2 regions of the Comamonas sp. Y33R10-2 genome follow, and region 2 is predicted to be linked to the other one. Evidence: riboswitches for the same ligand, from Rfam matches in the RefSeq annotation. Region 2 holds a riboswitch; the other holds the start of a gene.
The links. A riboswitch is a leader RNA that binds a small molecule or an ion and turns the genes downstream of it on or off. The one in region 2 is predicted to bind glycine.
Positions count from the first base shown of each region.

Region 1: another riboswitch for glycine. It lies ahead of KUF54_RS08850 (trimeric intracellular cation channel family protein); the one in region 2 lies ahead of gcvT (glycine cleavage system aminomethyltransferase GcvT).

Region 1 covers NZ_CP079925.1:1,965,120-1,979,963, reverse strand. Annotated here, with positions in the region: gene mnmC (FAD-dependent 5-carboxymethylaminomethyl-2-thiouridine(34) oxidoreductase MnmC) at 1-1,617, opposite strand, end outside; gene KUF54_RS08850 (trimeric intracellular cation channel family protein) at 1,797-2,462, opposite strand; glycine riboswitch at 2,514-2,633, opposite strand; glycine riboswitch at 2,647-2,738, opposite strand; gene KUF54_RS08845 (acetate uptake transporter) at 2,879-3,448, opposite strand; gene KUF54_RS08840 (DEAD/DEAH box helicase) at 5,202-7,001, shown strand; gene KUF54_RS08835 (radical SAM protein) at 6,998-8,362, shown strand; gene KUF54_RS08830 (oxidative damage protection protein) at 10,085-10,360, opposite strand; gene KUF54_RS08825 (sulfate ABC transporter substrate-binding protein) at 10,504-11,541, shown strand; gene ssuE (NADPH-dependent FMN reductase) at 11,607-12,203, shown strand; gene KUF54_RS08815 (sulfonate ABC transporter substrate-binding protein) at 12,468-13,502, shown strand; gene KUF54_RS08810 (sulfonate ABC transporter substrate-binding protein) at 13,523-14,581, shown strand; gene ssuD (FMNH2-dependent alkanesulfonate monooxygenase) at 14,605-14,844, shown strand, end outside.
Region 2 covers NZ_CP079925.1:1,708,511-1,723,354, reverse strand. Annotated here, with positions in the region: gene KUF54_RS07765 (DKNYY domain-containing protein) at 1-79, opposite strand, end outside; gene KUF54_RS07760 (hypothetical protein) at 240-530, opposite strand; gene gcvP (aminomethyl-transferring glycine dehydrogenase) at 705-3,602, opposite strand; gene gcvH (glycine cleavage system protein GcvH) at 3,718-4,092, opposite strand; gene gcvT (glycine cleavage system aminomethyltransferase GcvT) at 4,210-5,388, opposite strand; glycine riboswitch at 5,447-5,574, opposite strand; glycine riboswitch at 5,593-5,703, opposite strand; gene KUF54_RS07740 (energy transducer TonB) at 5,824-6,321, opposite strand; gene KUF54_RS07735 (DHA2 family efflux MFS transporter permease subunit) at 6,704-8,257, opposite strand; gene KUF54_RS07730 (efflux RND transporter periplasmic adaptor subunit) at 8,352-9,659, opposite strand; gene KUF54_RS07725 (efflux transporter outer membrane subunit) at 9,746-11,206, opposite strand; gene KUF54_RS07720 (MarR family winged helix-turn-helix transcriptional regulator) at 11,296-11,838, opposite strand; gene KUF54_RS07715 (CopD family protein) at 12,054-12,524, opposite strand; gene selD (selenide, water dikinase SelD) at 12,700-13,776, opposite strand; gene KUF54_RS07705 (hypothetical protein) at 14,161-14,673, shown strand.

The DNA of each region.
Region 1 (14,844 bases), 260 kb from region 2:
GGCTAGCTGATCGGCTTGGCTGGGCGGAAGCTCGGTCACATCGCGCTCGAAGGTGGAGCCCATGATCCATTGATTGGCGCTGGCGCTGCTTGGCTTGTCTGGATTACTGCTCAGAAAGTCCGGCACCAAGTTGCCGTTGCCGTTGACGGGGAAGGGCGGCATGGCCGCCTGCGTTTGCGTCGTATGGTCTGCCACGCTGACCTGCCCGCGTATGGCTTGCAGCTCCCATAGCCCGGCATCCATGCCACTGGCTTGCAGCAGGCTTTTGCTGGTGGGGCCTAGTGCCAGCACCAGCATGGGGGCTTGGGCGATGGTCTGGCCTTCTGGGTTCAAGACCTGCCACTGGCCGCTGGCTTCATCGCGCAGCAGCTTGGCGGCGTGGGCATTGCCTTGCCATTGAATTAGCGGCGACTGCAACAAAGCGCGCACCAACTGGGCCGGTCTGACCCAGCCTGCTTGCGCATGCCATAGGGCGTGGCTGTCGTTGGGTAAATGCGCAGCGGCCAAGTGCTGGCTGCTGGCTGGATTACTCCACTGCAAGCCCCAGCCCGATTCAGCGCTGTCTGCCCTGAGCCATTGCGGGGGCAGGTGGGTGGGCTCGTTCAAGTCGTGCTCCAGCACGCCGCTGTGCGCCCAGTCTTGGCCGGCGAGCAGTTGCTCAGCCGTACTGAGCTGCTGCAAAGTTTGTAGCGTGGTACGCACGCCGCTGCGTGACAAGCGCGATAAAACACTGTCATCGGGCGAGACGTGGGGGCAAAACAGACCGGCAGGCAGACCTGATGCACCGGCCGCAGGCTGGGCTGCACTATCAAGCACGGTAACCTGCCAGCCGCGCCTTGCCAAACTGGCAGCTGCTGCTGCACCGGCCAGGCCCGCGCCCAGCACCAGGCAATGGCTGGGCTGCTGAACGGGGGGCGCAAAGCCATCAACGCGCTGGCGTGGCTCCCACGCGGGGTTGTAGCTGGCTTGCAGGTTATGGCGCTTGGGCGGCGTGCCCGCGATTTTTTGAACGTCAAAACCCTGAGTCTTTAAAGCCTGCCGAACGCTGCCAGCCACACACCAAGTCGCCAGCTGCGTGCCGCGGCGGCAGTGGCGGGCGATGTTTTTCATGGCGTCTTCATCCCACAACTCGGGGTTGAGCTGGGGTGAAAAGCCATCGAGATAGACGCTATCAACTGTGAGCTGCTGCTTGCGCAGCATGATCTGCGCCGGGCCGATATAAAGCGTCAGCAGCACTTGGCCGTTGTCAAAAGACAGGCGGTGTACGCCCGGCAGCAGCCCCCACCATTGATCGGCCAGTTGCAGGCCCAAGCTGCGCAGTTCCTCATCGGCTGGCAAGGATCGAAGCAGGTCTTCGCGTGAGACGGGGAAGGCCTCTACCGAGACAAAATGCAGCAGCCTTGCGCGCTGCGGGTCTGCCTTCCAGGCCGCCCAGGTCACCAGAAAGTTCAGGCCAAAGCCAAACCCGGTTTCCAAAATGCGCCACTGCGGCGCGTTGGCCCATGCAGCGGGCAGGCCGCAGCCGCCTAAAAACACCTGCTTGGCTTGCTTCAGCCCGCCATCCTCGCTGTGATAGCGATCGCCAAATCGGGTGTTATAGGGAGTGCCGTCAGGCATCCATGTGATGGGTTCAGGCATGGCAGAGGAAGGTGCATTCACAGGGCGTGATGCTTAAAAACTGGCGCGCTCCAGCATTAGAGATGCCGGGCAAGAGCCGCCTTGCGGCGAGGGCATCGTCCCCATTCCGCGAAGCGAGAGAGGGGGAAGGCGCACAGCGCCACAGGGGGTGCTTCATCTTATTCCCAGCGTTGCTGATAGGAAAAGACGGGAAGGCGCCACTTGAAACGAATAGCTGCCATACGAAACGCCAGACCCCCGATAAAACAGACGATGGTGCTGACGTTGGGGCTTACCTCCAGATAGCGCAGGCCGAGGAACATCAAACACACGGCCAGCGACACGCTGGCATACAGCTCGCGGCGGAAGACTACGGGCACTTGGTTGCACAGCACGTCGCGCAAAATGCCGCCGCTGATGCCGGTAATCATGCCCGCCATGATGACAACGATGGTGGGGTAGCCCAGCTCTAGCGCGGTATTACAGCCGATGAGCGAAAAGGCGATTAAGCCCATGGCGTCCAGCAGCAAAAACACCTGTTTGAGCTTGACCATGTGGCGTGCGACCAGCGTGGTCAGCAGGCCAAAGCTGATGACCAAGTACACATATTCGGGGTGCTGCGTCCAGCCAATCGGGTAGTGGCCCAGCACCATATCGCGAATGGTGCCGCCGCCCAAAGCGGTGACGAAGGCGATGACAACAACGCCAAAGATATCCATATTGCGCCGGCCCGCAGCCAGTGCGCCGGACATGGCTTCTGCCGCAATGGCCACCAAATAGATGGCCAGCATGACGGTGAAATTAGAGGCCTGGAACGAGTCCAGCAAAGAGATAGAGGGAAGCATGAAGGCTCTTGAAAATAAACCAGCCACTCGCATCAGCGGGTTGTCTGGCGTGCCTCTCCCGCTGTCCTTTTACCTGAGAGTTGCGCATAAGCACCATCGTGGCGGTCATGCTTGCCCCTTCGGTGAGCCCTACAAATTGCGCATTGCGGGCTGCTCTCCAGTTGGCGATATCCGGGCCTTGTCTGGCCCACCTGCGGTTCTTAGTGCCTGAGCGATTATGGGAGTTTGCGCCTTCGGCGGGAGCCGTTGCAGACCCCTCTCTCCCGCAGGATGGGCGCGATTCTAGCCTGCCGTAAGGCGCTTTTAGCGACTCATGGCTTCGTTTTGCTTTTGCCCTTCAGTTTTAGTCCATAAAAAAGCGCTGCTGGCAATCCACCAGCAGCGCTTTTGAGAGCTATCGCTTTATTGCTTGATGATTAAAGCGGAAGAATTGTCTTTTCGTAAGCGCCATTAATCATGATGGCCGAAGCTTCATAAAAAGCCAGTGAGCCGCAGACAATACCCACCCAGCCGGCGATATTGAGAATGCTAGTGCTGCCCGTAAAGTAAGAGGCAGACAATAAGAAAAACAAAATAGCCAAGGAGCCGAACAGCAGTTTGCCGGTGGTGTGACCCTTTAATGTTTGCAGGAAAAAGATAACCGTAAACATGCCCCAGATGGCTAAATAGCAACCCATAGAAGTGGCATCAGGTTTTGCGGCGCCAAAAACACCGGGTGCCAGCCATAAGAAAACCAAGGTCAGCCAAAATGCGCCATAGGCCATAAAGGCGACGCTGGCGAAATTATTGCCTTTCTTCCAAGCCATGACACCCGCAATAAACTGCGCGCCACCGCCAAAGAAAATGCCCATTCCCATAATCATACTGTCGACCGGGAAAAATCCAGCATTGTGGATATTTAATAAAATCGTGGTCATTGCAAAGCCAAATAATCCCAGCGGTAATGGGTTGGCTGTGTTGTCTTTCAGGGTATAAGTATTATTCATCACCAATAATCTCGTTCGGTTTTTTTGAGCGTGAATTGTACTGTCGGGGAATTCCCTTATTTCTGAGAATAAGGAGCTGACATCAAGGTGTCAGCTTTGGTTTTTATCTACGTAATAACCACTATGTTTTGCGCATCGTTGGTGATAAAGAAATAATAAATTTGATAGCGTTATGTCTAATCGATATAAAGGCTAGCGGCTAATTTTGCTGATATTTCTGCCTCATGCTTGATTGAAGAGTAGGAGCCGGGGCGAGACCCGGCCTCTGTCGCTGGCGACGCAATGAAGTTAATTTTGATAGCTGCTAGTGCAAGATGCATAAGCACTAGAGGCGGATTTAGCTTGTTTTTGCCACATGCCTGATTCACCGGCAGGAGCCGGGTTTCGCCCCGGCGGGCAAGCTACTTTCTGAGGCCAGAAAGTAGCCAAAGAGCCTGACCCCGCTGCCCGCGTCCCCTTCGCTACGCTACGGGGCAAACCTGCTCCGCCAACCTCTTGTTGCTGTGCGGCCCAACTCACTGCGTGCCTGCGGCACTCCGTTCAAACACACGGCCGCAGAAGTGATGACGATGCGTCTGCACTCTTCGGTGCAGCCGCCCGCAACAAGAGGCCGCCGTCGCAGGCGCGGGCAAAAGGGCGGGGGAGCCGGGATAGCTTCTTTAGCAAAATAGATAGCTGCTGCCCAAGGTGAGGTGCGGACTAAAAGCCTATTTCGTCACAAATCTGGCAGGCCGTCCGCTCCCGGCTTCCACCCCTTGTGTCAGCGCCTGCGGCACGCGGTTTGGGCTGCGGGCAGCGCTGCCGCAGGACAGCGTTGCTTCGTCATCTGACTTGCCGCCGTTTGTTTGAGCGAAGCGCTGCAAGCGCGCAGCGAGTTGGGCGGCACCGCAGCTTGAATGGCGTGACGCAGGTTTGCCCGTAGCGCAGCGGAGGGACGCAGGCAGTAGGGTCGCCTTTTCTTTGGGTACTTATCTTTTGGCGAAGCAAAAGAAAGTATCTCGCCAGCCGGGGCGAGACCCGGCCTCTGTCGCTGGCGACGATATGCAGCTAATTTGATAGCTGTATGTCTAATCAACACAATGACTAGAGGCTGATTTAGGTTGATTTTTTGGCGTCATGCCTGATTGGCCGACAGGAGCCGGGTTTCGCCCCGGCAGGCAACCTACTTTCTGCTGCCAGAAAGTAGGCAAAGAGCAGCACCCCTACTGCCCACGACCCTTCGGCTTCGCCTGCGGGCAACCTGCGCCGTCAAGCTCTTGGGGCTGTGCGGCCCAACTCACTGCGTGCCTGCGGCACTTCGTTCAAACAAACGGCCGCAAGTCAGAGCACGAAGCTGCCGCACTCTGCGGTGCAGCAGCCAGCCCCAAGAACTTGCCGTCACAGGCGTGGGCACAAGGGGCGAGATACCGAATACGGGATAGCTTCTTTATCAAAATAGAGAGCGGCTACCCAAGGTGGAATAAGCACTAGAGGAGGATTCCGTCACAAGTCCGGCAGGCCGTCCATTCTCGGCTTCCATCCCTTATGTCTGCGCTTGCGGCACGCGGTTCGGCTGCGGGCAGCACTGCCGCAGGACAGCGTTGCATCGTCATCTCCCTGCAACTCCAAATAGATAGCGAGCCACCGCAAGCACAAGCTTGGCTAGAAGTCCATGTGAGCATGCACTTTGAAGGTTTTGAAAGAATTCCAGAAGGGCTATCGGCTATAACCCCTCATCCTTGAAACAAGAAGATACAAGTGAAGGGTGGAGGCAATGGCGGTATTGATACCCGCGCTCAGCAGTTGCGCGGGGCGGATGACGAGTGGTGAAAAACGCTTGGCAGAGCGTTTGCAGCAAAAACTCGAAGACGATTACTTGCTCTGGTGGGATGTGCCCATTGGCCCCAAACAGACAAGGCCTGACTTTGTGGTGGTGCATCCGCGCCGGGGTGCGCTGATTTTGGAAACCAAAGATTGGCACCTCGACACCATTCGCAGCGCCACCCGCGAGCGCTTTGAAATTTTGGTCGATGGCCAAGTCAAAGTGGTGATGAGCCCGCTGCAGCAAGCGCGGCACTGTGCCATACAGGTCATCAACGCCTTGGAGCGCGACCCCCAGCTTATTGATGGCGATGGTCCGCACCAAGGCAAGCTGGCCTTTCCTTGGGGGCATGGCGTGGTTTTTACCCGCATCACGCGCAAGCAGTTTGATGCGGCGGGGCTGGGCGATGCAATTGCTGCGCACCTCGTCATCTGCCAAGACGAAATGGTGGAAGTCGTGGATGCCGAAGCCTTTCAGCAGCGGCTGTGGGACATGTTCCCCCACAGCTTTGGCCGCACCATCACCCTGCCGCAGCTAGACCGTATTCGCTGGATACTCTTCCCCGAAGTGCGCGTGCCCCAACAGCAAGCCCTGTTTGGCAACGATGCGGCCGATGAGGATGAGCTGCCCGACATCATGCGCGTGATGGACTTGCAGCAAGAGCAGCTAGCCCGCAGCTTGGGCGACGGCCACCGCGTCATTCACGGCGTGGCAGGCTCGGGCAAAACCATGATCCTGGGCTACCGTGCCGAGCACTTAGCGCAGACCCAAGGCCCGGGCAGCAAGCCGATTTTGGTGCTTTGCTACAACGAGCCGCTGGCCGTCAAACTCGCCGCCAGCATCGCCGAAAAAGGCCTGTCTGAGCGCGTGCATGTGCGCCACTTTCACAAATGGGTGTACGCCCAGCTCAAGAGCTACCAGCAACTGCCGAGCTACGCAATCGACTGGAATGTGGACGCCAAGATGGAAGAGTACGTCCGTTGCCTGATTGCCGCCGTGGACAAAGCTCACATCCCGGCTGGCCAATACCACGCCATCCTCATCGACGAAGGCCATGACTTTGCGCCCGAATGGCTGCGCCTTGTCACCCAAATGGTGGACCCCGCCACCAACAGCCTGCTGCTGCTGTATGACGACGCGCAAAGCATTTACGACCGGGGTCAAAAGCGTAATTTCAGCCTGAAAAGCGTGGGCATACAGGCGCCGGGCCGCACCACCATTCTCAAAATCAACTACCGCAACACGCGCCAGATTCTGCAACTGGCCCACCGCGTGGCGGGTGACATGCTCACCCCCGAAGACGCCAAGGACGAAGACGGCATTCCGCTCTTAAAGCCACTGAGCTGTGGCCGCGAAGGCCCGGAACCCATCATCATCGACCTGCCCACCCTCTACGCCCGCGCAGGCCGCGTGGCCGATTTGCTGGCTGACCAGCATGCCCAAGGCCATGCCTGGGGGGAGATGGCCGTGCTGTGTCGCCATAAGGACGAAATGTTTGTCTGCGCCGACGCCCTGCGCCGCAAGGGTTTGCCGCACCGGGTGCGGGAGAGGGCGGGGGACTTTCAACCTACGCACGATTCCATCAAGGTGATGACCATGCATGCGAGCAAGGGGCTGGAGTGGCCTGTGGTTGCGGTTGTTACTTCGGATGAGGAGCGTAAGGCTCGGGATGTGAAGAAGGATGGGGCGTTGGAGGCTAGGTTGGTTTATGTGGCTTCGACTCGTGCTACTCAGAAAATTATTTATCAATGATCTTATTTGTATCTGCTGGGCAAGAGGTTACTAGAAAATCTAATACCTCGATTAACCGAAGAAATATGTATTTGAACTATGGTTTGCTGACAATAGCAACTTATTTTTCAAATAAAGGCTACCCTTGCATTCAAGTTCAGGGCCATTTTTATCAGCCATTGGAATTTTTCAATCATTACAAAAGATTGGGATATTTTGAAAATGATAATCCAATATTTATTTCCATTCCTAGTTTTTATGCTTTGTCTTGGACAAGAAAATTTCTTGATTTTATAAGGGCTGATAATTTAAAAAGAAAAATTATCATTGGAGGAAGATGGTTGATAGATGGAGAACCTCAAAAATTAGTTCAAGAAATTGGTCGTGTTGACTATATTGCGGATGGATTGGGAGAGTCTCATTTAAATGGTATTGAGAATGAATTCTTACTAAGACTGAAAAAAAATCTCACGTCAGGGAAGCATTCAGTACTTGATTATAGTGTCTTGGAGAATAGATATCTATATCAGCCGAGTATTGAGGTTTCTAGGGGTTGCGGGATGGGTTGCTCTTTTTGTCAGGAGAAAGATCAACCATTAGAGAAATTGATTGCTCCGGAAATTTTGTGTAATCAAATTGAAGAGACATTGCTTCATGATTCATTAACAAAAATGACACCATACTTTGAAGCTTCAATGTTTATCCCATCAAAAGAATGGAGTAAGAAGTTTTATGAAGTGAAGAAGCATCATGTTTTGCTGGATCATCTAGAATGGAGGACCGAGTCTAGAGTTGACTCCATTAACCCACAAGTATTACCTTTTTTGAGTGATTCAGGATTAAAAATTATTGATTTGGGTTTGGAGAGTGCATCAGAAGTTCAACTTAAAAAAATGTCTAAAACCAATAATCCAAAAAGATATTTGGAAAGAGCTTCTTTAATATTAAAGGAAGCTAAAAATAATAATATTAAAGTTAAGGTTAATATTTTACTCTATGCGGGTGAATGTGCAGCTACTGTACGAGAAACTATGGATTGGCTTCATCAGCATAGAGAATTTATTTTTGGGGTTTCTGTTGGACCAGTTGTTGTTTATGGTTGGGATACTAAAGTTGCTTCATATATGGAGCAACTAAGATCCTTTGGTGCTACTCCTGCAGATTTTAATAGTATCAAAGGGGTTCAGCAGATAAATTTAAGCCCATCTATTGATCATCATGAAGCAAGATCACTTTCGATGAAAATAAGCCGAGAATTTATGAGTGCAAAAAATTTTTTTGAATTGAAAAAATTCTCATATTTCTCTAGAGATTATTTATATAATGATTTTTTGTACGATTTGAAAAATGAAGATAAAAATAATCTGAGTTTTTCGATTTAAAAATATAAATTCGATTAAGTAAAATTATTGGTTTCATATGAAATAAAATCTCATGTGTTGGCGCAGTCGATTATCCCCTGAGGTCGCAGGCATGGGCAGAAACATAGATGCAAAATTTATATCAGGGGTAGTTTCTGTCAAATTGAATGGTTACTACCGTATTCAATACATACGGCTGTAAGTCAATTCCGTCACAAGTCATCCAGGTCGTCCGCTCCACCCATGTGACGCAGGTTTTACGGGGCAGGCCTGCGCCGCTAACCTCTTGTTGCTGTGTGGCCCAACTCTCTAAGTGCCTGCGGCACTTCGTTCAAACAAACGGCCGCAAATTTGAGGTGGATGCGTATGCACTCTGCGGTGCAGCCGCCCGCAACAAGAGGCTGCCGTCGCTGGCGCGGGCAAAAGGGCAAAGGAGCCGGTATAGCTTCTTTAGCAAAATAGATAGCTGCTGCCCAAGGTGAGGTGCGGACTAAAAGCCTATTTCGTCACAAGTCCGGCAGGCCGTCCGCTCCCGGCTCTTACCCCTTGTGTCCGCGCCTGCGGCACGCGGTTCAGGCTGCGGGCAGCGCTGCCGCAGGACAGCGTTGCTTCGTCATCTGACTTGCCGCCGTTTGTCTGAGCGAAGCGGCAAAGCCGCGCAGCGAGTTGGGCGGCACCGCAGCCTGAATTGCGTGACGCAGGTTTGCCCGTAGCGAAGTGAAACGTAGCGTAGGGACGCGGACAGTAGGGGCGTGTTCTTTTGCCTTCTTTGCTTGCACGAGCAAGAAAAGAAGGTCGCCTGCCGGGGCGAGACCCGGCCTCTGTCGCTGGCGACGATATGCCGCTAATTTGATAGCTGCATATCTAATCAACACAATGACTAGAGGCTGATTTGGCTGATATTCATGGACTCATGCCTGATTGACGGACAGGAGCCGGGTTTCGCCCCGGCAGGCAAGCTACTTTCTGCGGCCAGAAAGTAGCCAAAGAGCCTGACCCTGCTGCCCGCGTCCCCTTCGCTGCGCTACGGGTCAAACCTGCGCCGCCAACCTCTTGTTTCTGTGCGGCCCAACTCACTGCGTGCTTGCAGCACTTCGTTCAAACAAGCGGCCGCAAGTCTGAGGTGAATGCGTCTGCACTCTTCGGTGCAGCCGCCCGCAACAAGAGCCCGCCGTCGCAGGCGCGGGCAAAAGGGCAAAGGAGCCGGGATAGCTTCTTTAGCAAAATAGAGAGCGGCTACCCAAGGTGAAATAAGGGCTAGAAGCCCATTTCGTCACAAATCCGGCAGGCCGTCCGCTCCCGGTTCCTAACCCCTTGTGTCCGCGCCTGCGGCACGCGGTTCAGGCTGCGGGCAACGCTGCCGCAGGACAGCGTTGCTTCGTCATCTGACTTGCCGCCGTTTGTCTGAGCGAAGCGGCAATGCCGCGCAGCGAGTTGGGCGGCACCGCAGACTGAATTGCGTGACGCAGGTTTGCCCGAAGCGAAGTGAAACGTAGCGTAGGGACGCAGACAGCAGGGTCGCCTTTTCTTTGGGTACTTATCTTTTGGCGAAGCAAAAGAAAGTACCTTGCCTGCCGGGGCGAGACCCGGCCTCTGTCGCTGGCGACAAAGCATGAGTAATTTTGATAGCTGCTAGTGCAGGAAGCATAAGCACTAGAGGCTGATTTGGCAGAAATCAAAACACCAGACAACAAAAAAGCCCCGGACTCACACCCGAGGCTTTTTTATCAGAGCAAGACCAGCTTAGTCAGCGCTAGGAGGCACATAGCCCTGCGCCGCATCCGCGCCATCGCCAAAGAAATGGTTTTCCATCTGGCGGGCCAGGTACTGGCGAGCACGTGCGTCTGCCAAATTCAGGCGGTTTTCATTGATCAGCATGGTTTGGTGCTTGAGCCAATCAGCCCAAGCCTGCTTGCTCACGCTTTCATAGATGCGCTTGCCCAGCTCGCCGGGTGCAGGGGGGAAATCCATGCCTTCAGCGTCTTGACCAAGCTTGATGCAGTGAATGGTGCGTGCCATGTGTAGGGTCCTCTTAGTTGAATTCAGATGTTTTGGTTATAACAAACTGAAATCTTAGTAGTTTGAGTTTTAAAACTGTAGATGAAGAATGCATAGCAACGGGGGGAAGTAGCCCGTTAACTATTCACTAAGAACACAGTCCAATGAAAAATCGTCGCAACTTTATCAAGTTTCCTCTGGCTGCAGGCCTGATTGCTGGCTTGTCCCTATCTGTTTTGTCTACATTGTCTGCCCATGCGCAAGGTGCAGCGCCTGTGCAGCTGCTCAACGTGTCCTACGACCCGACCCGTGAACTGTATGTGAACTACAACCAAGCCTTTGCCAAGCACTGGAAGGCGACGCAAAACCAGGACGTGAGCATCAAGCAGTCGCACGGCGGCTCGGGCAAGCAGGCGCGCTCCATCATTGATGGGATTGATGCCGATGTGGCTACGCTGGCACTGGCGGGCGATATTGATGTGCTGGTTAAAAACGGCAATGTGAAGGCGGACTGGCAAAAGCGCCTGCCGCACAACAGCGCGCCTTACAGCTCGACGATTGTGTTTTTGGTGAAAAAGGGCAACCCCAAGGGCATCAAGGATTGGGACGATCTGGTCAAGCCCGGCGTGCAGGTGATTACGCCCAACCCCAAAACATCGGGCGGTGCGCGCTGGAACTATCTGGCCGCTTGGGAGTTTGCCAAGCGCAAGTACGGCGGTGATGTGCAGGCCAAGGACTTTGTGGCCAAGCTCTACAAAAACGTGCCGGTGCTAGACACGGGCGCACGCGGCTCGACGGTAACGTTTGTGCAGCGCGGTCTGGGTGATGTGCTGCTGGCTTGGGAAAACGAAGCCTATTTGGCGCTTAAGGAGTTTGGCCCAGAGAAGTTCCAGATCGTGGCGCCGCCGCTGTCAATTCTGGCTGAGCCTTCGGTGGCCGTGGTTGACAAGGTGGTTGACAAGCGCGGCACCCGCGTGGTGGCCGAGGCTTATTTGAAGTATCTGTACTCCGAAGAGGCCCAGCGCATTGCGGGCAAGAACTTCTACCGCCCCACAGATGCCAAGGTGGCCGCTGAGTTTGCCAGCCAATTCCCTAAGCTGGAGCTGTTTAGCATCGACAAGGCTTTTGGCGGCTGGGCTGCAGCGGACAAGGCGCACTTTACGGATGGCGGCAGCTTTGACCAGATTTACACCAAAAAATAAGTAAGACGAAAAGGGGGCGTGCGCGATTGTGGGCCCCCTTTTTTGATAAACAACAAGGCCAACTCATGTCGATTTTGCTGATAGCCGCAAGTCCCACCAAGCCATCGCGCTCAAGCGCTTTGCTCAGTGCCGTGGCGAGCCGTTTGCAGGCGCAGGGCCTGAGCACCGAGCCGGTGCTGCACCTGAACCAGCTGGACCCCGCAGCCCTGCTGCACGCCCAGTTTGATCACCCCGAAATTCGCGCCGTGACCGATCGCGTCGCCCAAGCCGATGCCGTGGTGATTGCCACGCCGGTTTACAAGGCGGCTTACAGCGGCCTGCTCAAGGTTTTTCTCGATGTGCTGCCGCAGACTGCACTCAAGGGCAAGCTGGTATTGCCGCTGGCCACGGGTGGCAGCCCGCACCACATGCTGGCGCTGGACTATGCGCTGCGCCCCGTGCTGCAGTCGCTGGCTGCGCGCCATATCTTGCCGGGCATTTACGCCACCGACCAAGGCGTGCCCTTGTTGCCTGAAGGCGGCTATGGTCTGAACCCCGACATTGCAGAGCGGCTGGACGACGCCGCCGAACTGCTGGCCACCGACTTGCGCCGCAGCGCGCAATGGGCCGCCTCGCAAAACTTTGAAAACATCGCCTTCACTGATGTGCGATGTAGTGTCTAAAAATCTCCTCTCCCCCTGAGCCTTAATCGGCTGCGCAGCTACCCCGCTTCCTTCTCATAGAGCGAGGAGGGCGCTAGCTTGGCTCAAGGGCGGCTCTTGTTCACTACCCCCTTGATGGCTGTTGCCGGGGTAGTGCTGGCTTAACTATGTCTTTGTTTTATTGGATAGCAGTCCCCGCACTGTGAAGGCCGACTTGCGCCTGAAATCAGCCCCAAAGTACGGCTGAAGTGTGTGGATTGCGACTTCTTGAAAGGTGAATTTCTTATGACAGATCGCAACCCATTCGGCAACCCACTCACTTCACGCGTCTTGCCCCCACTGTTGAGCGCAAGCCGCCGCAAGTGGCTGGCAGGGACTGCCGCTTCAGCGCTGGCTTTGGCATCAAGCCCGCTGCTGGCGCAGAGCGGCAGTAACGCAGCGGCTGCACCGCGGGTTTTGCGCGTGGGCCACCAAAAAGGCTGGCTCTCTATCCTCAAAAAACGCGGCACCTTGGAAAAGCGTTTGACCCCGCTGGGTGTGTCGGTGCGCTGGGTGGAGTTCAACGCCGGCCCCGTGCAGCTGGAAGCGCTGAACGTCGGCTCCATCGACTTTGGTGATGTGGGCGAAGCCCCACCCATCTTTGCCCAGGCCGCCGGTGCGCCGCTGGTGTATGCCGGCGCCACCGTGGCCCGCCCGGGTTTGGAGGCGGTGATCGTGCCCAAGGACTCGGCCATTCGCTCGGTGGCCGACCTCAAGGGCAAGCGCATTGCCTATAACAAGGGCTCCAACGTTCACTACTTTTTGGTCCAGCTGCTGCAAAAGCATGGCCTGAAATACGGCGATGTGCAGTCCGTCTTTTTGGCCCCGGCCGATGCGCGTGCTGCGTTTGAAAAAGGTTCGGTCGATGCGTGGGTGATTTGGGACCCCTTCTTGGCCGCCGCGCAAAAGTCGCTGGATGCGCGTTTGCTGGCCGATGCCAAGGGCATAGCCAATAACCGCGCTTACTACTTCACCTCGCGTGACTTTGCCAGCCGCAATGCCGATGTGTTGCGCATTGCAATTGAAGAGATTGCGGCGATTGACAGCTGGGCCAGCAAAAACAAGAGCGCTGCGGCCGCAGATCTGTCGCAAATTTTGGGGCTAGACATTGCGGTGACCGAGCTGTATTTGAGCCGCACGGAGTTTGGCACCAAGGCGGTCAACGGCGAGATCTTGGCCGAGCAGCAAAAGATTGCCGACACCTTCTTTGATCTCAAGCTGATCCCTAAAAAACTGAACCTTTTGCACGCAGCCCCTGTGGATCTGCTGGCAGGGCGCTAAAGCAAGACTAGGAGTAGGTGATGACTAATCAACCGATTTCTCAACCCCGTTTTCAGCGCGGGCGTCGCCAAGCGCTACAGCTGCTGGGCACCACGGCTTTTAGCTGGGCGCTGGCAGACCATTACGCGCATGCACAGGCCAAGCCTGTCTCAAGTGCACCCGATCAGCTGCGCATTGGTTATAAAAAATCAGCCGTCAATCTGGTCGTGCTCAAGCAGCATGGCGTGCTGGAAAAGCGTTTTCCCTCCACCAAAATCAACTGGCTGGAGTTCCCGGCCGGGCCGCAACTACTGGAAGCCTTGTCAGTGGGGAGCTTGGACTTTGGCTTGACGGGCGACTCGCCCCCGGTCTTTGCGCAAGCCGCTGGCAAAGATCTGCGCTATGTGGGGGCGGAGCCACCCAAGCCCGAAAGCTCGGCCATTTTGGTGCAGGCCGATTCGCCACTTAAAACGCTTGCCGACCTCAAAGGCAAACGCATTGCGCTGCAAAAAGGCTCTAGCGCGCACTATTTGCTGGTGCGTGCGCTGGACAAGGCCGGAGTCGCTTGGGCCGACATACAGCCCATCTATCTGGCCCCCGCCGATGCACGCGCCGCGTTTGAGCGCAAAAGCGTGGATGCATGGGCAATTTGGGACCCGTTTTACGCCGCCACCGAAGTGGCTTTAACCCCCCGTGTGCTCAGCAGCGGCGAAGGGCTGTCGGGCAACAACTCTTTTTACCTGGCATCTCGCACGCTGGTGGAGCGCCACCCGCAACTCATCAGAGCCTTGTTTGACGAGTTAACGCGCGCCGATCAACTGGTGCAGACCTCGCGCAAAGAGGCGGTGCAACTGGTGGCCGCCTTTAGCGGGCTGGATACCAATGTGGTCAACCGCTTTATTGCGCGCAGGCCCAGCTCGCCCACCACGCTGCTGACCCCCGCCATCGTGGCCGATCAGCAGCGCGTGGCCGACGCCTTTTTTCGCTTGGGCGTGATTCCGCGCCAAGTGCGTGTGGCTGACATTGTTTGGCAGCCCAGCGCTTCGGAGTACGCCAGTTACGCCCAGCTTTCCCCATCCATCGTGCCCGCCAAGGGCTGAGACAACATCAAGGAGATATCCGCATGAAAGTTTTTTGGTTTATTCCTACCCACGGTGACTCTCGCTATCTGGGCACCAGCGAGGGGGCCCGCCAGCTCAGTTTTGACTATGTCAAGCAGGTGGCCATCGCCGCAGACAGCTTGGGCTACGAAGGGGTGTTGATTCCCACGGGCCGCTCTTGCGAAGACCCTTGGGTCATCGCTTCGAGCCTGATGCCTGTCACCAAACGCCTGAAGTTTTTGGTGGCGGTGCGCCCCGGCCTG
Region 2 (14,844 bases):
GCAAGGTCTGGCTGGCGGGCTCAAAAAAAGCAGACTCCTTGTCAAATTGACCGATGGATTGAAAGTCGATGGAGATCAAGGGTGGCTTATTCATGTGTTTCCTGGGGGGCGGGACTCAACAATGCGGCATATTTTTCTTCAAGCCGTCCTTGTGTCAGTGCCTGTATCCACTGGGGAAAACTGTTCGCAATGCACACAGTTTCTTCATATTCCGGCTCTTCCCCATAGAAAACTTGCCCTCAGTTGTGATCTGCTACGCCAATCGCAAAGTAGGCATAGCTATGCCTGACGGACAGAACGATGGGGAGGTGTGCATTCCAGAAGTCTCGAATCATTGACTGGCTTGGTGTATCACCGGCTAGGGCCTCCAGTGACAGAAGCTCAAATTCATTCCACGCAAATTCGGATGTGAGAGTGTCTCCATTGAAGTCCTGCGTGCTGTTGAACCATGTGGTTTCGTCGGGTGTCTTTAGCTTCACAAAGCGCTGCAGAAAGTCCAGATATTCAGGCGGAATTTGGGGGTAACGCAACTCAAGGCCGGGTTCAACGTCTGCATATGCGCTGCAGGTTCCAGCTTCAGATACTTTGCGAGAGCTAGTAGGTCAGTCATATCCATGATGTTTGAATGAAAAATGGCCCATCAGCCGTATCGCGATGGGCTGAGGGCCATTCATGGCAGCGACCAATTCAACGCACCTGCGTCATCAGTTCTCGAATTCGCCCATCGGCACGCAGCTGCAGAACAGGTTGCGGTCGCCGTAGACGTTGTCCACGCGGCCCACGGGGCTCCAGTACTTGGCGCGGCGCAGGGCGGGCATGGGATAGGCGGCAGTCTCGCGGCTGTAGCTATGGTTCCACTCGGTGGTCAGCAGCACTTCGGCGGTGTGCGGTGCGTTTTTGAGCGGGTTGTCGTCCTGCGGCAGCTTGCCTGCTTCGATCTCGGAAATTTCGGCGCGGATGGCGATCATGGCGTCGATAAAGCGGTCCAGCTCGTACAGGTTTTCGCTCTCAGTCGGTTCCACCATCAGCGTGTTGGGCACGGGGAAGGACAGCGTTGGCGCGTGAAAGCCATAGTCAATCAAACGCTTGGCGACGTCCTCGGCCATCACGCCGCAGCTCTCCTTGAAGTGACGAAGATCCAGAATGCACTCGTGGGCCACATGGCCGTGTTCGCCTGCATACAGCGTGGGGAAGTGCGCTTGCAGGCGCGCGCTGATGTAGTTGGCGTTCAAGATGGCGGTTTCGGTCGCGAGTTTGAGGCCCGGCTCGCCCATCATGCGGATATACATCCAGCTGATGGGTAGAACGGCTGCATTGCCCAAGGGGGCTGCGCTGACTGCTCCTACTTTGCGAGTATCTCCACCCGTGGCATGGCCGGGCAGGAAGGGAGCTAGGTCTTGCACCACGCAAACAGGGCCCACGCCGGGGCCGCCACCGCCGTGGGGAATGCAGAAGGTTTTGTGCAGGTTCAGGTGGCTCACGTCGCCGCCAAACTCGCCGGGCGCGGCAAGGCCGACCAGTGCATTCATATTGGCGCCGTCCACATACACGCGGCCGCCATGGCTGTGTACCAGCTGGCACAGCTCTTTTACCTGAGTTTCGAACACGCCATGCGTGCTGGGGTAGGTGATCATGATGCAGGCCAAATTGGCGCTGTGCTGTTCGCACTTGGCCTTCAGGTCGTCCATGTCCACGTTGCCGTTGTCGTCACACTTGGTGACCACGACTTGCAGGCCCACCATTTGCGCGCTGGCAGGGTTGGTCCCGTGGGCGCTGCTGGGGATCAGGCAGATATTGCGATGCGCTTCACCTTTGGATTCGTGGAAGGCCTTGATGGCCAAAAGCCCTGCGTATTCACCTTGCGAGCCTGCATTGGGCTGCAGGCTGATGCCGGCGTAGCCGGTGGCCTGGCATAGCCAGCCGCGCAGCAGCTCATCCAGTTCAGCATAGCCTTGCAACTGGCTGGCCGGGGCGAACGGGTGGATGTTGGCAAACTCTGGCCAGGTGATGGGGATCATCTCGCTGGTGGCGTTCAGCTTCATGGTGCAGCTGCCCAGCGGGATCATGCTGCGGTCCAGTGCCAAATCTTTATCGCTCAGGCTGCGGATGTAGCGCAGCATGGCAGTTTCGGAATGGTGAGTGTTAAAGACCGGGTGGGTCAGATAGGCAGACTGGCGTTGCAGTGCCTCGGGAATCAGCGAAGGCGCGCCTTCGTCCATCGCTTCAATAGTCGGCAGGGCTTGTCCGTCTTTGGCGAAGATGCTCCAGATCAGCTCCACATCGGCGCGGGTCGTGGTTTCGTCCAGACTGATGCACAGATATTCATCAAAGGCTTTTCGCAGGTTAACGCCCTTGGATACAGCGTGAGCAGCTATGGAATTCGTAGCGCCCTTGGTGTGCAGGCTCAGCATATCGAATGCCGTGTCATGGTGGTGAGCGCTGAATCCCAGTTGCGCCAGACCACGGCTCAGAATGGCGGTGAAACGTGCCACGCGCTGGGCGATGCGCTTGAGGCCTTGAGGGCCGTGGTAGACGGCGTACATGCTGGCAATCACTGCGGGCAGCACCTGCGCCGTACAGATATTCGATGTGGCCTTTTCGCGGCGAATATGCTGCTCGCGGGTTTGCAGCGCCAGGCGGTAGGCAGGCTTGCCATGCACATCGACGCTGACTCCCACCAGACGCCCGGGCAGTGAGCGCTTGTACTCGTCACGGCAGGCCATGAAGGCGGCGTGCGGGCCACCTGCGCCCATGGGCATGCCAAAGCGCTGGCTGTTGCCCACCACAATGTCGGCACCCCATTCGCCGGGCGGCGTCAGCAGGGTTAGGGCCAGCAGATCGGTGGCCACAATCGCAGCGGCTTGCTTGGCGTGGATGGCATCCACATCGGCCTTCCAGTCCACAATCCAGCCACTGGATGCGGGGTACTGGATGACTGCTGCGAACAGGTCGCCCGCCAGCGCGGCTTCCCACTCTTCTTTGCTATTAGCCACGACCACTTCAATGCCAATGGGCGTTGCGCGGGTCTGGATGACTTCAATGGTTTGCGGGTGCAGATCGCCCGCCAGCACGATGCGGTTGCTTTTGGACTTGACCGAGCGTTTGGCCAGTGTCATGGCCTCGGCAGCGGCCGTTGCTTCGTCCAGCATCGAGGCATTGGCAATCGGCATGCCGGTGAGGTCGGTCACCATGGTCTGGAAGTTGACCAGTGCCTCCATACGGCCTTGCGAGATTTCGGCCTGATACGGCGTGTAGGCCGTGTACCAGGCGGGATTTTCCAAGATGTTGCGCAGGATGACTCCCGGCGTATGCGTGCCGTAGTAGCCCTGACCAATAAAGCTTTTGAGTACTTGGTTCTTGCTAGCAATGGCTTTTAGCTCAGCCAGCGCAGCCGCTTCTGTCACTGGCGCGGGCAAGTCCATCGGCTTGGGCCGGGCGATGGAGGCGGGCACCACGTCGCGAATCAGAGCGTCTAGCGTGGGCTTGCCGATGACGGCCAGCATTTTTTGCTGCTCGTCTGTATCAGGGCCGATATGGCGGGGGATGAACTCGCTGGCATTTTCCAGAGATTCGAGCGAAGCGACGGGGGGCGACATCAGCATGGGAGGGACCTATTCTCTAAAGCTGTGACTGGCAGGCGCCGGCTTGCACGGGTAAGAGGCTGCGGGCGTTTGCCATAAAAAAACGGCCTTCGCTGATGCAAAGGCCGTGTGCCAATTAATTGTCTTTGGCGAAGTCGTTGTAAGCGGTCTCTTCCATCAGACCATCTAACTCGCTCACGTTGCTGAGCTTGACCTTGAAGAACCAGCCAGTGTTCAGCGGGTCGCTGTTAGCCAGCGATGGGTCGTTGCGCAGTTCTTCGTTGACTTCAACGATTTCGCCGGTCACGGGCATGTAGACGTCAGCGGCGGCCTTGACGGACTCGACCACGCCAGCAACATCGCCTGCGTTGAAGGTTGCGCCAACTTCGGGCAGGTCCACAAACACCACATCGCCCAGCGCGTCTTGTGCGTGGACGGTGATGCCGACGATGGCGGCATTGGTGTCAGCGATGTTGATCCATTCGTGTTCTTTGGAAAATTTGATGCTCATGGAAGGGCTCCAGATGGTGGATTCAGTTGAATCGAATTTTTTGAGAAAGGTCCAGCGCGCACTTTAGCGGCGTTTGGTGGCGCTCTGAGCCTTAGCGGGTTGTTCTGCGTAGATTGCTTAGCCGCGGTAGTAATTCGTTGGCACAAAGGGGGTGGCCGCGACCTTCATAGGAACTTGCTTGCCGCGCACGATGGCGAAAACTTCGGTGTCTACCGCTGCATAGTCGGGCTGCACATAGGCCAGCGCTACAGGCTGATTTAAGGTGGGGCTAAGCAGGCCGCTGGTGATGTGGCCAATTTTTTGGCCGGTCGCGTTTTGCAATTCGGCTGGCTCACGCACGGGGATGCGCTCTAAGGCCACCAGTCCCACACGCTTGCGGTTGAGCTGCTGCGGATTTTGTAGCTGCGCAAGCACCGTGCTTGAACCGATGAAGCCGCCTTCGCGCTCGCCACCGGGGCGGCGCACCTTTTGCATGGCCCAGTTCAAAGTGGCTTCTACCGGCGTAGTGGTGGTGTCGATATCGTTGCCATACAAGCACAGGCCTGCTTCAAGGCGCAGCGAGTTACGTGCGCCTAGCCCGATAGCGGCGACTTCGGGCTGGGCCAGCAGAGCTTGGGCCAGCGCTTCGGCGGCTTTGCCGGGCACGGAAATTTCAAAACCGTCTTCACCCGTATAGCCACTGCGCGTGATGTAGAGCACGTGGCCTTGCCAGTCGAAGTGGTTGCCAGTCATAAAGACTAGCGACGTCACACTGGGAATCAGACGCGCCAAAGCGGTGACGGCTTGCGGGCCTTGCAGTGCCAGCAAGCCGTGCTCGGGCAGGGGCACGACTTCACAGCGGCTGCCAATATGCTTTTGAATATGCGCAATGTCTTCGGCCTTGCAGGCGCCGTTGACGATGAGGAACAAGTCATCGCCACGGTTGACGAACATCAGATCGTCCAGAATGCCGCCTTGCTCGTTGAGCAGCAGGCCGTAGCGCTGCTTGTGCAGACCAAGGCCCATGACGTCAACAGGCATTAGCGATTCAAGCGCTGCCGCACCATCGGGACCGCGCAGCAGCAACTGGCCCATGTGCGAGACATCGAACAGGCCTGCGGCCTTGCGGGTGTGAAGATGCTCGGCCATCAAGCCCTGTGGGTACTGCACGGGCATGAAGTAGCCGGCAAAGGGCACCATGCGGGCGCCCAGTTTCTGGTGCAGGGCGAACAGTGACGTGGTGCGCAGGCCCGAAGAAATATCGGAAGCGGTATCGGAAGCGGTGTTCGAAGTAGTAGCGGCAATAGTCACAGGCAAGCGCTCCGGTCATAAAACCAAAATGAGTGGCCATGCATGGCGATGCCATGCCTAGCGAGCTTGCCCTGCTGTCCGCTTTACCTGAGAGATTCACCGCCGCAGTGAAGTTGGGCGGTTTGCTCCTTCGGTGGATGCCATCGCCTAGCGTAATGACGTAGTGCGGCATCTCTCTCCAGCAAGGAACGCTGCCGGCATTGAGCGCAGCAGCGGTCGTCAGTCCTTTTGCCTGAGCGTTTGGGCACCGGGTGGGGTGCCTGCGCCTTCGGCGGTGCGTTGCAGCGTGAAGCTGTAGGCACTCTCTCCTGACGGTGGCGATTCTAGTGGAAGTCCCTGTATCGCCTTGAAGAATTTTTCGGGGTCTAGGGTTTACGTTAGCTCGGGGTGTGGTGCGCCAATCGCGGCAATGCTCATGCCTTGAGGCAAGCTTGCAAGCAGCTAAGGCATCACTGCCTGCGGCGTATTGATGGGCGGAAAGATCAACTCATAAGGCTGCTCGAAGCAGGAGGTGACGGGCTGACCATCGCGCATACCGGGCTTGAACTTCCAGCGCGCCAGCGATTTCTGGATGGCGTTCACGATTCGCGGGTCGGTATCGGCTGGTTGCCAGGTAACGCGGCCCAGCTTGCCCTCATGGGTGACTTCAAGCAAGAAGGTAACCTTGGTTGTGAGCCCATCAGGGAACCATTTGGATTGGATGGCCGGTCTTGTGTGGCGGCGCAGCTGGGGCTGTTGATCCAGTTGGCTCAGAGGAGCGCATTCTGTGCCTGTCCATTGCGGCCATGAGGGCTGGCTCACAGTGGTCTCCACGCTCTGCGTATGGCTGGGCTTGCCTGGTGCTGTAGTGGTGCAGGCACCCAGCATCAAGGCTGCGAGAGCGCTGGTGATGGTGAGGGCGCGCAGGGCCGCAGGGCGGGAGAACGTTGCAATAGTCATGAGCGTATTTTTGCCCAAGTTCCAAAAAGAACTTGTTTACTCTCAAAAAAAGAGCTGCCAGTGCTTATCAATAAAGCACTGGCAGCTCTTTTTGCTTGAAGTTCTGACTGCGTTGATTAGGGTCTGTTGAGAATTGATCGAAGATCGCGTTGCGGTGGCAAGGGGTTGGATGCAAGGCGCACGCCTGCAGCAAGGCTCATGCCTTGCAAAGGTGGGCAACGCCGCAGGCAGCCCCTTACCGCGGCAACCCGAAGGGAAGGAGGCAGGCCGGCCGCCACTCGTCGTTGCGCGCCTTGTGCGGGATAGCACCCGCACTGCGTCGCACGCCTAGATTGGCAACCGGCCTGCATCCTTCGCGACTCCGAGCAAATCTCAACAGACCCTAGTGCGCGCCAGCGGCGGCATCTGCTGCGCCGCCGGCCTGTGCAGCAGGGCGCTTGGTGAACCAGATCAGGGCGATCAAGCTCAGGAACAAAAAGGACGATGCCAGAAAGATATCGTCCGCCGCGCGGGTGAAGGCTTGCTGGTCAATCAGCCGGTTGATCTGCGCATAAGCTTGCTCGGTGCTCATGCCCGCTGCCTGCAGATTTTTGACGGTGACGGCAAACGTGCCCTGACCTTGAACCAATAGCTCAGTCAGGTGAGCGTGGTGCATGGCGGCCCGGTTTTCCCAAAGCGTGGTGGCAATGGAGGTGCCCATAGCACCCGCCGTAATGCGCACAAAGTTGGATAGGCCAGCAGCTGCCGGAATGCGGTCCGGCGTCAGCCCGCTGAGGGTGATGGTGGTTAGCGGAATAAAGAAGAAGGCCATGGCCCCGCCCTGAATCAGCGTGGGAATGAGGATGTGGGCAAAGTCCGTCTCAACGGTGAATTGCGAGCGCATCCACAGCACCAGCGCAAAAACCATAAAGGCAATGGTGGCCATCTTGCGCGGGTCCCAGACGGAGACTTTTCGGCCCACGATGGGCGTCAACAAAATCGCCAGTATCCCCACGGGAGCCAGTGCCAGGCCGGCTGCGGTGGAGGTGTAACCCATCCATTGCTGTAGCCACAGCGGCAGCAGCACCACGTTGCCAAAGAACAGGCCATAGGCAATCGACAGCGAAATCGACCCCGCCGCAAAGTTACGCAGCTTGAACAGGCGCAGGTCCACCACCGGGTGGGCGTCGGTCAGCTCCCAAACCACAAACACGGCAAAGGCGACGACGGCAATGACGGCAAAGACAATGATTTCTGTGGAGGCAAACCAGTCCAGCTCCTTGCCCTTGTCCAGCATCATCTGCAGCGCCGCGACCCAGAGCACCAGCAGGCTCAGGCCTACGGTGTCGATGGGAAGCTTGCGTGTAGGCGTCTCGCGGCTGCGGTACAAGCTCCAAGTCATGACGGCTGAGAGCAGGCCCACGGGCACGTTGATGTAGAAGATCCACGGCCAAGAGATATTGTCCGTAATCCAGCCGCCCAAAAGTGGGCCCACCACAGGGGCCACCAGCGTGGTGACCCCCCAAAGTGATAGCGCCACCCCCGCCATGGCCGGTGGGTAGCTGGCTAAAAGCAGGGTTTGCGAAAGAGGAATCATCGGCCCCGCTACCAAGCCTTGCAGCACGCGAAAGAACACCAGCATCTCTAGCGAGTGTGCAAAGCCACACAGCCAAGAGGTGAGCACGAACAGCAGCACGCTCATGGTGAACAGGCGCACGGCGCCAAAGCGCTGGGTGAGCCAGCCCGTTAGCGGCACGGAGATGGCGTTGGCCACGCCAAAGCTGGTGATGACCCAAGTGCCTTGGCTGGGACTCACGCCCACATCGCCTGCAATGGCCGGAATGGCCACGTTGGCGATGGAGGAGTCCAGCACATTCATAAAGGTAGCCAACGACAGGGCCAGCGTACCCAAAACCAGCGGAGCGCCTTTGAGTGGCGGAATGGCGGGCATGGCCATGGGAGGCAGCGGCGGCGCTTTGCTGCTGCCTTCGGCTGAAGCGGAAGAGGCTGTAGATGGGGAAGACGGGGAAGTCATGGCTGATTTCCGCGTCTTATTGGGCTGCTGGCTGCTTTGTTTGTGCGACGGCCGCGCTGCTGAGCGATGTCAGCGCTGGCAGCTTGTCGCCCGCAATAATGTGCTGAATGCGGTCTTCGGCCTGCGCCAGCGTGCCGTCATACACAGTGGTCTGTGCCACAGGCGTTGTGCGGGGAGCATTGGCCAAAGTGAGACCGTCTTTGTTGCTGATGTGGACCTTGGCCTCCATAGACAAACCTACGCGCAGCGGGTGTTGTTGAAGGGCTGCGGGCTCTAAGCTGATGCGCACAGGCACGCGCTGAACCACCTTGATCCAGTTGCCGGTAGCGTTTTGTGCGGGCAGTAAAGAAAAAGCGGCGCCAGTGCCAGCGCCCAAGCCTACGACAGAGCCTTCATAGGTGGTTTTGTCGCCATAGACGTCGGCGGTTAACTCCACCTTTTGGCCTATGCGCAGGTCGGCCAACTGGCTTTCCTTGAAATTGGCGTCTACCCAGAGCTTGTGTAAATCAACCACCGTCATCATGGGCGAGCCCGCAGCCACGCGCTGGCCCAGTTGTACGCCGCGTTTGGCAACATAGCCATCTACCGGGGAGATCAGGCGTGTGCGCTGCAGCGACAAATAAGCCTCGCGTACCTTGGCGGCTGCGGCCATCACGGCGGGGGAATCTTCGGCTGTCGTGCCCTTGGTTTGGGCTTCTGCGGCGGTTAGCTGGGCCTTGGCGGCGCGCACGGCTGCATCGGCAGCGGCTACGGCGTTGCTGGCGCCTGTGGCGATAGCTTTGGCGTGATCAAACTCTTCCTTGCCGACAGCGCCTGTGGCGGTTAGGGGGCGGCGGCGCTCTACATCGTCGCTGGCCTTGGCTGCATCGGTTTTTAGGCGCAGCAAGTCAGCTTCGCGCTGGGCGACTTGTGCGGCCAGCGGGGCGTTGTTGGCGTAGAGGGTGCGGGTTTGGCGCGCAGTCTGGGCCAGTTGAGATTCAGCCTGCGCCAGCTGCACCAAATAGTCGGCAGGATCGAGCTGTACCAGTAGCTGACCGGCTTTGACATAGTCGGTATCGTCGGCATCAATGCTGATGACAGTGCCGCCCACTTGGGGCGTGATTTGCACCACATTGCCCGCGACATAGGCGTTGTCTGTGGTTTGGTAGTTGCGGGCCACCATCCAGTGCCAGCCGCCCCAGGCGATGGCACCGACGGCCACGGCGGCGGCGACGATGGTCAGGCCTTTGCGGCGAGCAGTGGGGTTGGCGGTAGGTGATGCGGAGGCGGGAGTGGAAGCCGGAGTGGGAGCTAGTGCAGCCTTGGGTGCTTGGTTGTCAGTCATGATGATGGGCGCTTTGTTATCTGTATGAGTGGTTTTGCGGCCAGGGCGCAGTTTTTTGCTGCTGTGCCCAGAAATGAAGAGGGTGCTTAGTGGTTCTGAATAGCTAGGTTTGAGGTCTCGTCGATCCAGCCGCCGCCCAGTGCTGCGGCTAGCGCCACGCGGGTGTCTAGCTCGCGGGCGCGCAGGTCCACGGTGAGGCGGCGCTGGGTGATAAGTTGGGTTTCGGTGTTCAGCACCGTGATTTGGTTGCCCAGACCTGCGCGGTAACGCTGCACGGCAAAGTCATAGGCGCGTTCGGCTTTAGAAAGCGATTCGGTTTGCAGCGATTGCTGGCGCTGCAGTGACTGCACAGAGGCAATCGAGTCCCCGGCCTGCTTGACCGCATCCAGCACCGCACCGTTGTACTGAGCAATGGCGGTGTCCAAATCAGCTTGCTTGCCGCGCAACTGCGCGCGCAGGCGTTTGCCATCAAAAATGGGCAGGCGCAGCGCCGGTGTGATGCCCATCTGGCGTGAGCTAGCTTGAAACAGGCGATCAAACCCCAGCGCGTTCAGGCCCACAAAAGCGCTCAAATTCACATCGGGGTAGAAGTCGGCCTTGGCTGCATTAATGCCTTGTGTGGCAGCCTCCACACGCCAGCGCGCGGCCACCACATCGGGGCGGCGGCCCAGCAGGTCAGCGCCCAGCACTTGGGGCACGGCTTGAAGGCGCAGGCCAGCCAGTTGGGGCGAGAGCGCATTTTGCGCATCAGGGGCTTGCGCGCACAGCACGGCAAGGGTGCGGCGCGTTAGCGTGATTTGCTCGTTGAGCATTTCAATTTGTGTGCTGGCATCGGGCATGCCAGCTTGGGCCTGTGTCAGCTCAACTTGGCTGTCTAACCCCGCTTGGGTGCGCTGCACGCTCAAATTTAAAAGTGACTGGCGCTGGCCCAGCGTGCGCTCAGCCACTTCTTTTTGGGCAATGAGTCGTGCCAGTGCGATGTAACTGCGCGCCACTTGCGCAGCCAGTTGGTTGGCGGCAGCGGCGGAGTCTGCTTTGGCCGCGCGGGCCTGCCCCAGTGCCAATTGCAGCTCAGCGGAGTGCTTGCCAAAAAAATCAGGTGTCCAGGACAGGCCAGCCTGCACGTTGCCGCTGTTGTAGATATTGCCAGCAATGGGCGCGGGGATCATTCCGTTGGCGGTGTAGCGCTGGCGGGTGGCGTCTACACCCAAGGTGCCGCGAATGTCACTGACGGTGCTGCTAGCGGTGGCCAGCGCTGCAGCCTTGTCAAAGCGGGCGTTGCTGGCGGCAAGGCTGGGGCTGCCGGTGAGCGCTTGGTCGATGAGTTGGTTTAACTGCGCGTCGCCCAGCCCAGACCACCATTGGACGGAGCTGAGCGCACTAGCGTCTGCTGCAGTAACTGGGTTGTTGTCCGCAAGGCCAATATCTGCCGCAGCCAACTTGGCGAGCGGTGTGTGGGCCGGGCCTTGAGAGGCGCAGCCTGCCAAAGCCATTGCGGTGACCAATACAGCGAGGGCATAGGTCTTGCGTTGAGTAAGTAAGGTCATGGGAAAGTGCCAGTGGTTTTTATTGAAATAGGGCGGGGAGGGGGAATCATCGAATCAGGCTGCCCTGATTTTCGAGCTGGGTGTGGGCTTTATTCGTGAATGTTTATTGGGGCTTGGGTCATGGCCTCGCGCAATGCATCGCCATTGCTCAGCATGCGCTGGAGCATGGACAGCATCAGCGTGCATTCGCTGTGGCTAAAACCGCTCAGATGCCCGTTGAGCACCTGAGTGAGTACTTTGGGTACGTGCGTGGCGACGCGTTTGCCTTCTTGAGTCAACGCCAGGTGCACGACACGCCGGTCGCTGCTGGAGCGTTCGCGGCGCAGCAGGCCTTTGGCTTCAATGCGGTCAAGTGCGCGGGTGACCGATGCGGGGTCCATACCTAGCGCCTTGGCTAAGTCGCTGCTGTTGGTATTCGCGTCCATTAGCAGCTTGTACAGGGGCAGCCATTGCACATAGGTCAGGCCATGCTCGGCCAGCTGTGCATCGGCTTGCTGCAGGATGGATCCGAGTACCCGACGCATTAAAAAACCAATGCTTTGGTCAGGTGTGTAAGCCCCTGATTGGTAGAAGGCACTTGACTCGTCTAGTGGGTCGATGATGCGTTCGGGTGTGTTTGGCAGTTGGGGCACTATTAATTGTCTAATCAATGATTGATTTGGCAATTATTGATCAAACATTTAAAAATGTCAGCAATGCTTTAACTTGCGATGTTGTCCTTGCTACTCAAATAAGAGCGGTATGTGCTTGATGCATATACGGTGGTACGGAAAAACTGCTTGAAATGCGCTGCACAGGCAAAAAAAAGCCCAGCCATACAGGGCTGGGCGCTAGAGTGCGTTGAGGGTTACAGCGGCACGCGCAGCACCACCACAATCACGAGGCCAATAGCGAGGTTCAGGGACACCCACTTGCGAATGCTGTCGAGTGCCTTGCCGCCTGCGGGCCAGTCTTTGGCTTGAACGGCAGCATCAAGGCGCTTGAACAGGGCAAAGCGGATATGGCCAAACACGGCCATCATCACCACGCCCAAGATGCTCATCACGACCCAAGAGGCCGGCATATTGAACTGCGCACCGGCCTTGGCGGCCATGGCGTGAACGCTGCCAATCATGCCTATGCCCGATGCGAGTACGACCACGATGAGTGCCAGTACCCAAGTGAAAAAACGCTGGAGTACGCCATGCATTAGCACTACGCGCTCAGGTGGCTGCAGAGTTTGAAGTGAGGGGCGTAAAAAGAAATGCGCAAAAAACATACCGCCCACCCAGATGATGACGGCCAAAAGGTGAACAAGTTTGAGCAGAATAAAAAGCATGGGGTGTTGGTTTGGGTGTGAGTGCGTTTTTGAAGGTGAGTACGGTGGCGCCAGAAGCGGTAAACCTAGTGAAGGCTCATTGAACTCAATGACGAGTGAAATGAGCCTTCATGACAGAGCAAGCCACGGTTGTCGCTCTTTCAATAGTGGCTTGTCATGACGAAGTAAACACGCCTTAGGCGACGAAGACCTTGGCTTCTCCAGCCTCCATGCGGCCGATCACTGCCGCATCGGCAAAGCCGCCGTCGGCAAAAACTTTCAATACTTGTTCAACGGATTCAGGTGAGCATGAAACCAGCAGGCCACCCGACGTTTGAGGGTCGGTCAGCAGAGCTTGCTGGGCACTATTGACGGCTGATGACAGATGAATATGTTCACCATACGAGGCCCAGTTGCGGCCCGATGCGCCGGTGATCACGCCTTGCTCAGCTAAAGCCTGAACGCCGGGCAAGACAGGCAGCTTGCTGCTGTCAATGTGCGCGCTGAGCTGGGCGCCGCGCGCAAGCTCCAGGCCATGACCGAGCAGACCAAAACCGGTCACATCGGTGAGCGCGTGCACGCCGTCCAGCTTGGAGAGTTCAGCGCCGGGGCGGTTGAGCTGTGTGGTCGCGCCCACCATAGCGCGGTAGCCATCTTCGCCCAGTAGATTCTTTTTGAGCGCGGCAGACAGAATGCCAACACCCAAGGGCTTGCCCAAAATCAGTACATCGCCGGCTTTGGCATCGGCGTTGCGCTTCATTTGCTTGGGGTTGACGATGCCGATACCTACCAAGCCGTAGATAGGCTCGACCGAGTCGATCGAGTGACCGCCGGCCAAAGGAATGCCTGCATCGCGACACACCGATTCGCCGCCTTCCAAAATCTTGGCAATCACATCGTGGGGCAGCACATTAATTGGCATGCCCACAATCGCCAGCGCCATCAACGGCGTGCCGCCCATGGCATAAATGTCCGACAGCGCATTTGTCGCAGCAATGCGGCCAAAGTCATAGGGGTCATCAACGATGGGCATGAAAAAATCCGTCGTTGCCACAATGGCTTGCTCGTCATTGATCTTGTAGACGGCAGCGTCATCAGCGGTTTCTGTGCCGACCAATAGATCCGGGAAGAACTGCTTGGGCACATTGCTTTTGGCCAGCAACTCTGCCAGAACACCGGGCGCAATCTTGCAGCCACAGCCACCGCCGTGGGAGAGCGAAGTCAGGCGCGGAGATGCGGGTGGGGTAGTGTTTTGAGAGGTGGTGGCGTTCATGGTAGTAAAAATTCGACTTGCAGCAGCAATAGTGCTGGGTTGGATGGAGGTGGCAGCGCGATGGGGTGGCGCTAGGGTCGCGCTAGTGCTAGTGCAGGCCCTGACACGACTTTGATAATCGCACGGCAGAGCTCTATTATCGGCCGCGAAAAAACGAGTGGGGTGAGAGGTTTTTTTTGATCGCGAGATGGATGCACTCTCATTGCAAATTCATTGCCAATGCGATTTGCTTTGCGCCAAAAATGGCCCATTGACTGACTGATTACGTCAAAGGGTCGTGATCGGTCAGCCAAACCAAGGTCTCGTGCGTTGATGTTAGAAGCGTTTTTGAATCTAGGCGCGATTTTGCTTGCCCACGGCAATTTGTATTTATTGGGGAGACATATGTTTAAGCGCCTTTCTTTGACTCGCGGCGTGGCGGCCTTTTTGCTGGTTTGCGCAGCCGGTGCTGCTCAGGCTCAGGCCTATATCAGCAGCACCATCTCTGGGCAGTTGGCTCCGGGCGTGTATGGCCAAATCAATATTGGCAATGCCGCGCCGCCGCCGCTGGTGTATGCCCAGCCGATGTGGGGTGCTCAAGGCTCAAGAGGGCCGCAGGTAGAGCCTATGTATATGTGGGTGCCGCCGGGCCACGCGCGTGACTGGCGTCGGCATTGCAGCCGGTATCAGGCCTGCGGTCGCCCTGTGTATTTCTTGCGAGACGCTCCATCGCGCTGGCGTGACAAGGGGCCTAAGCATCATCACGGGCGAGACTGGAAGCATGAGCGCCGCGATGATCGCCATTGGCAGCGTGAGGAGCGTCGCCATGATCGCCACGAGCGTCGTGATTGGGACCGCCGCGATGATGATGATCGAGGACGCGGTCATGGTCGAGGCCACGGACGCCATGATGACTAAGACGCTTGCACAGGCTTACGGCTGAGTTAGGGGTTAACCACTAATTTTTCTGTTGCTTATGCGCATCTGAAAAGGCTTATTGCTATTTAATTAATAGCAATAAGCCTTTTGCCTTTAATGGTTTTTCGCGTTTTTTATAGTTATCTATTCATGGAATAAGCAAGCACTTTG